One region of the Neorhizobium sp. 2083 genome, then DNA from elsewhere that is predicted to be linked to it. Evidence: riboswitches for the same ligand, from Rfam matches in the RefSeq annotation. Region 1 holds a riboswitch; the other holds the start of a gene.
What was found. A riboswitch is a leader RNA that binds a small molecule or an ion and turns the genes downstream of it on or off. The one in region 1 is predicted to bind cobalamin.
Positions count from the first base shown of each region.

Region 2: another riboswitch for cobalamin. It lies ahead of J2X76_RS28635 (CbtB-domain containing protein); the one in region 1 lies ahead of J2X76_RS25220 ((2Fe-2S) ferredoxin domain-containing protein).

Region 1 is NZ_JAVDTC010000007.1:272,717-276,304, forward strand. It holds gene aztD (zinc metallochaperone AztD) at 74-1,312, shown strand; cobalamin riboswitch at 1,620-1,816, shown strand; gene J2X76_RS25220 ((2Fe-2S) ferredoxin domain-containing protein) at 1,915-2,694, shown strand; gene J2X76_RS25225 (ABC transporter substrate-binding protein) at 2,716-3,588, shown strand, end outside.
Region 2 is NZ_JAVDTC010000010.1:163,103-166,690, reverse strand. It holds gene J2X76_RS28650 (cobyric acid synthase) at 1-534, opposite strand, end outside; gene cobO (cob(I)yrinic acid a,c-diamide adenosyltransferase) at 538-1,152, opposite strand; gene J2X76_RS28640 (CbtA family protein) at 1,149-1,913, opposite strand; gene J2X76_RS28635 (CbtB-domain containing protein) at 1,927-2,103, opposite strand; cobalamin riboswitch at 2,140-2,352, opposite strand; cobalamin riboswitch at 2,412-2,633, shown strand; gene J2X76_RS28630 (DUF1636 domain-containing protein) at 2,737-3,147, shown strand; gene cobW (cobalamin biosynthesis protein CobW) at 3,144-3,588, shown strand, end outside.

The DNA of each region.
Region 1 (3,588 bases):
CGATTGACCGCCGGGCGCTATGCAGCGGCAGTACGTCGTTCGTGGAAAACCTAACAACAACGGAAGGAACCCAATGAGACCAGTTCACCCCCGTGCACGCATCATAGCCGTTGTGGCTGCAACTTTTTTTCTCGTTGGCACTGGCGCCATAGCGGATGAAGATAAGGAAACGAAGGAGGCTTGGCGTCTCTTCATCGCCGATCATACTCATCCGGTTGTCCGAGCCATCGATTTTTCCGACGGCAGGGAACTCGGCCGCTACAATGTAAAGGGTCATGCCGCTTTGACGGCGAGTGCGTCGGGCCGGACGGTGTTCGTCGCCCAGAGCGAAGCCGATATCGTCCATGTCATAAAGACCGGCATCGACTTCTCCGATCACGGCGAGCATCGTGACCTTGACGTTTCCGATCCAGCCCTTCTGCCCGTCAGCTTCGAAGACAAGCGGCCGGGACATGTGGTTCCGCACGACGATCACGTGATCGTATTTTACGACCTTGGCGGCAAGGCCGACGTTATCGACGAGATGGCTCTTCTCAAAGGCGAAGCCGAGGTCCGAACCGTCGACACGACTAAACCCCATCACGGAGTGGCCGTTGCGATGGGTCGCCATGTACTTGTCTCGGCGCCGAACGCTGAAGTGGAAACGACGCCGAATGAACTGCCGCCACGCGTCGGCCTTCGCGTGATTGATGAGAACATGAGGCAAGTCGGCGAAATCAGCAAATGCACGGACCTTCACGGCGAAGCGACCTCAGCTCGTCTTGTCGCGTTCGGATGCAAGGAGGGTGTGCTCGTTGCCCGGCCCGGAGGAATCGACGGACCGAAAATCGATATCCTTCCCTATCCGCCCGAATTTCCGAAGGGCTATACAGGCACGCTTCTCGGCGGCAAGGCGATGCAGTTCTTCCTGGGCAATTACGGCGAGGACAAGGTCGTTCTGATTGATCCCGATAACGAGCACCCGTTCCGGCTGATCGAGTTGCCAACCCGCCGGATCGATTTCCTTGTCGATCCCGCGATGCCCCGCAACGCTTACATCCTCACGGAAGATGGCGACCTCCATGTGCTCGACGTGGTCAAGGGCGGAATCGTCCGCAAGGCAAAGATCACCGAGCCCTATAGCAAGGATGGCCATTGGCGCGATCCACGTCCTCGCCTGGCGGTGGCCGATGGGCATATTGCCATAACTGATCCCAGGCATTCGCTTGTCCGGATTGTCGATGCGCAAACCCTAAAAGAGACCCGAACGATCGCCGTGCAAGGGAAGCCCTTCTCGGTCGTCGCGGTCGGCGGTTCCGGCTTAGCACACTGACATCGCGGGAACCACGGTCGGAATCCGGGAATTCCGCTTCCGATTCCGACCAATTCGCTTTGAAATGACGATACCGCACGCCTTGGCTGACGGCCTGAAACTGACGAACCGGGCCTCCTGCCGCCGGCTGCGATCGTCGATCAGCGGTCCAGTGCTTCCCGAATCCTGCATCGTCTCCACAATTATGGTCTAAAAGCGCCGCTTCAGGATCTTGCCGGTGGAGCCGAGGTGAAGAGGCGCGTCGGGATCGTCAGCCAGCGTGACCGTGTGCCATCCGATGGCTGGTTGACACCCGGCTACGGCAGTATACGGTCTGCGCCGTCAAGGTTCTTCCGTCTCTGCGACGGAAGCTAAGAGGGAATCCGGTGTAAACCCGGAGCTGTCCCGCAACTGTGAACGGCGAGCCGTTCGTCCAACATGTCACTGGCAGAGAATGCCGGGAAGACGGACGATCAAGGCTTTGACCCGTAAGCCAGGAGACCTGCCTGACGTTTGGGATTTCCGTGGTCGGGGTGTGCCACAGGAATGAAGGTGCTTTTGGGCTCGCGCCCGATCGCGCCGTCATTTTTGCTGCCTCCTCGCAAGTGATAGAGATTGAGGCAGTGGGCAAGGACGACAACCTCACCGACACGATATCGAGGCGTGCGATCCTGCTGATCGCCAAGTCCGCGTTTGCGGCTTCGCCGCATCTCGAAATGCAACGCCTGGCCCATCGCATCGCGGTGTTTCACCCTGGTGCCAAAGTCCGTTTCGCATTTACCGAACAGGGCACGCCATCCCTCCGCGAGGCCTTGTCGAGCCTGTTGGACCAGGATGTCGATGCCGTCGTGATCGTACCACTCGTCCTGCCCATGGAGCCGAGCTTTCATATCTGGCTGACGAGATCCCTGAAGCGGTGGAAGGCTTTGGCCGAGCGGCCGTGGCCGGCCCTGTCGATCACAAGGGACATTGCATCCAGCCCGCTGATGGCTCCGCTTCTTGGCGATCTGCTTAAAACGACAGAGGCGCTAGCAGAAACACCCGGGCGGAAATTCTCTGCCGAGGGTTCGTTGATCCCACCACAGAAACGGCGTGTCCTCGTTTGCGAAGGCGGAGCCTGCAACAGCGCCGGTGCCGACGCCATCTGGAACCACATCCGCAACCAGCAGGAACGCCGCAATCTGCGTGTGGTCGGCGACGGCACGATGACGGTCAAATCCACCTGCCTCGGTCCCTGTGGTCTGGCGCCGGTCCTGCAGGTCTTTCCCGAGGGCACTTATTGCGGCGGCGTCACCGAAGAGGCGGTCGACCGGATCATCACAGAACATCTGCTCGGCGGCCATGTCGTCGAGGACTTTGCCTATCACCCGACTGGCCGCAAGCAGCGACTTCGCGTGCGTTAAAACAAGACTAAGGAGAGAGACTTGCCTTCGAAAATCCTATCCGGCCCCACGGCGGCCTTGCTGGCCGCCTCGGTATTCGTCGTCGCATCCGCTGCTGTTGCGGCCGAGCCGTTGCGGATCGGCGCGACATATATCACCAGCGGCACCGATCCGGCCAGGGCATCGAACGGCTGGGCGCTGACCAGCCATGGTGTCGGCGAAAACCTCTTCACCGTCGACAAGGAAGGCAAACTTGTTCCCGAACTTGCGGAAAAGGCAGAACGTACCGGCGATCTGACTTGGACGATCACGCTGAAGGCCTACCGGAGGTTCTCCGATGGAACGCCGGTCACCGCCAAGACGCTCGCGGCGGGTTTCGACAACACCTTCGCCAACAACAAGGCGGCGCTCGCCACAGGCGGCAAGCTAAGCTTCGAAGCGGCCGGCGACCTGACTCTCAAGGTCACGACCGAGAAGCCGGTTCCACTCATCCAGTCGCTGTTCGCCGAATGGCCGCTGATTGCCTACAAGCCGGTTGGCAACGGCAATGCCGTGTTCACCGGCCCCTACAAGATCGCCGGCTTCAAGACGGATGCGTCGATCAAGCTCGAACCGAACGCCTATTTCGCTGCCTCGGAAAAACGCTCGCCGGTCGAGTTCCGCAAATTCGGCGAAGCACAGACGATGACGCTGGCGCTGGAATCGGGCGAACTGGACCTCGCTTTCGGCCTCCCGTCGGAAGCGGTGACTCGCCTGAAGGCGAATCCGGAACTCACCATCAAGTCGTTCCCCGTCGGTTATCAGTATCTCGCGTTTTTCAACACCACGCGCCCGCTGCTCGGCGACGTGAAGGTGCGCCAGGCCCTGGATTTCGCTTTCGACCGCAAGGAACTGTCGGCCGCGATCAGCGGCGGC
Region 2 (3,588 bases), on a different contig from region 1:
GGCGATCACCCCGCCGCGATCGATATCGCCGATCAGCACCACCGGCACCTGGGCTGCCCGCGCAAATCCCATATTGGCGATGTCGTTCCGGCGCAGGTTGATTTCCGAGGCGCTCCCGGCGCCCTCGACGAGAACGAGATCAGCCTGATTGCGGAGGATTTCAAAACTTTCCAGAACCCGTGGCATCAGCGCCGGTTTGAGGCTCTGGTATTCGGCAGCCCTGGCATTGCCTTCGACCCTGCCCTGCACCACGACCTGCGCGCCGACCTCGCTCTGCGGCTTCAGGAGCACCGGGTTCATATGGACGCTGAGCGGCACGCCCGCCGCCCGCGCCTGCAGCGCCTGTGCCCGGCCGATCTCGCCGCCATCGGCGGTGACCGCCGCATTGTTCGACATGTTCTGCGGCTTGAACGGCATGATCTTCAGGCCGCGAGCCACAAAGGCGCGGGCAAGCCCGGCGACGACCAGCGACTTGCCCACATCCGAACCCGTTCCCTGGAACATCAGCGCCCGAGCTGGAGTGACCGGAACCATGACCTAGAACTCGATGCCGGCCTGGGCCTTCACGCCCGCCTTGAAGTGGTGCTTGACCAGCGTCATCTCGGTGACCATGTCGGCCGCCTCGATGAGCGGCGGTTTGGCATTGCGGCCGGTAACGACCACATGCAGGTCCGGCCGCCGTGCCTGCAATGCGGCGACGATCTTTTCGAGATCGAGGTAATCGTAGCGAAGGGCGATATTCAGTTCGTCGAGGATGACGAGCCCGATCGTCTCGTCCGACATCAGTTCGAGCGCCTTTTCCCAGGCCTTTTCCGCCGCCGCGACGTCGCGCTTCAGGTCCTGGGTCTCCCAGGTGAAACCTTCGCCCATCGTGTGCCAGACGACACGATCGCCGAAGACGGCAAGCGCCGGCTGCTCCCCGGTCGACCATGCACCCTTGATGAACTGTACGACGCCGACCCGCCGGTTATTGCCGAGCATGCGCAGTGCAAGGCCGAAGGCGGCGGTGGATTTGCCCTTGCCGGATCCGGTATGGACGATGAGAAGACCCTTTTCCCGGGTCTTCTCCGCCACTTCAGCATCCTGCACCGCCTTGCGGTTCGCCATCTTGCCGCGATGACGCTCGGCCGCGGCCTCGTCGATCTCCTTCACCGGGAAGCAAGCTTCGCCGGGGTCCCGGCAGAAACTTCCTCGCCGGCCCGGAATCGTTCGCGGACCACGCCGGCAAGCGCGCCGAGCACGGCCCAGAACACCAGATTGGTGGCATAGACCGCGTTGACGAAGCGGGCATAGAGATCCATCGGCACCGCCGTTTCATGGCTGGGCGGCAGCGGCGCGCCGACGAGATGCGGAGCGATAAGAAGTACGATCGCCAGGGCCGCGAACACGGCGGAGCGCGTATAGACGAGCAGGCCGAGGCCGATCGCGGTGCAGAGAGCCGTCGAGACCCACCAGACCTGGCGCGGCCCGAGTTCGGCTGCCGGCATGCCGGGCAGTTCCGGCGGCAGGCCGAGGCCGGGCGCAAGGATGACGGTGAGGAAGCCGGCAATGCCGAACATCAGGCCGCCGCGCCAGCCCCTGAAACCGCCGAATGCTTCCGAAACCGCGACCAGGACGAGGGCGAAGCCGATGCCGGACAGCATGTCTGCGGCGAGCGTATAGATGAAGCGCTCGAAACCGTCGGCCGGAGCCCAGGCCTCTTCTTCATGATGGTGATCGGCAGCAGGTGCCGCTGTACCGGCTGCCGCGGGTGCAGCGTCATGGCTGTGGCCCGCCTCGGGTGCGGCATTTTCGAATACTTCCGCCTTGAGGATCAGCGGCACGGTGGAGAAGCTCTGCATCACGGTGAGCAGCAATCCGGACAACAGTCCGGCGATCACCGCCGTGAAGACGATGTTACGAAACAGCGACATTTGGGAGATCTCCTCAGTGGCAGGGGAAGGCGAGCGAGTGGCGCGTGTCATGGGCGGCATTGTGGACGACTTCCAGATGCGAGAAGCCGACAAAGCCGACGATGAACAGGCCGAGCAGGGCCGTCATGCTGAGGGGAATGATCTTCGAAGCGGAGAGGCTGACTGCAGTTGCAGCAGAATTCGTAACCATGGTCTCGTCCTTTCGCCCTCCACCCGAGGGCCGTTCAAGTTCTTTGCCGCCTTTGGCAGGTCTCCTGGCTCGCGGATCGGACGCCTTGTCCCGCCTTCCCGGTTTCCCAGTGGCTTGACGGCCGAACGGCCGTTTTGGGTCAAGACTTTCCGCTTACAGTTGCGGGGGCAGCCGCGGGTTGGACGTCGAAATTCCGTCGCACCGCATTCCCTCTAAACCCTTTCGGGCACCATAGGCCCGGCCACTATAGACGAATTCGGCGTCACGGCAATCGCCTTTGCGACGCATTGACATGGGCGTGCGACCGGGCGTACTTGGAAGGAGATGGTCCCTTTCCGGCAACGGGGAGGGCTAAGAGAGAATGCGGTGCGACCCTTTCAGGGTCAATGCCGCGGCTGCCCCCGCAACTGTAGGCGGCGAGCCATTGCCTAAAACGGCCGTTCGGCCGTCAAGCCACTGGGAAACCGGGAAGGCAGGCAAATGGCGTCGACCCGCGAGCCAGGAGACCTGCCGTCCGACAATTCTGCTTCACCGGGCGGGGTGCTCCGGAGGAAGTTTCTCGATCACCGCAGGGGGTTTTGGCCTCCTGCTCCGCGCCCCGATTTTCGACCCCGGCGGGAACGCGGCTGACCGATGAGTGACCTCCGACCAGATGATCCGGCAAGCGGCGACCCGGCCGATGTTACGATCTTCGTCTGCACCAACTGCCGCGACGAGTCTGATAGCGAAATCCGGCCCGGCATCGCGCTGATCGCGGCGCTGCGTGATGCGGCCGCCGGCAAGCCGATCGCGGTGAAGCCCGTCACCTGCCTTGCCAATTGCGAAAAGAGCCCGAGCGCGGCTTTCAACCACCGCAGCGGCTGGTCCTATGTCTTCGGCCATCTGTCGCTCGACAATGTCGATGACATCGTTACCGGGGCGATGATGCTGGCCGAGGACGAGCGCGGTTTCCTTCCCCTTCGCGGCCGCCCGGCCTGCCTGCGCGGCAAGGGCATGACGGCCCGCATTCCACCCTTTCATCATCACGAGGACATGCCATCATGAGCGTTTCGTTCGACCGCGTTCCCTGCACCGTCGTCACCGGGTTTCTGGGAGCCGGCAAGACCACGCTGATCCGCAACCTGATCGAGAACCTCAAGGGCAAGCGGCTGGCGATCATCGTCAACGAGTTCGGCGATGTCGGCATCGATGGCGACGTACTGAAGGGCTGCGGCATCGAAAGCTGCCCCGAGGACAACATCATCGAACTCGCCAACGGCTGCATCTGCTGCACCGTGGCGGATGATTTCGTGCCGGCGATCGACCAGATCCTGGCCATCGAACCGCGTGTCGACCACATCCTCATCGAGACCTCCGGCCTCGCGCTGCCAAAACCGCTCGTCCAGGCCTTCCAGTGGCCGGATGTGAAGGCGCGCGTGACGGTGGATGGCGTCATTGCCGTGGTCGATGGGCTGGCGCTTGCCGAAGGCCGCGTTGCCGACGACC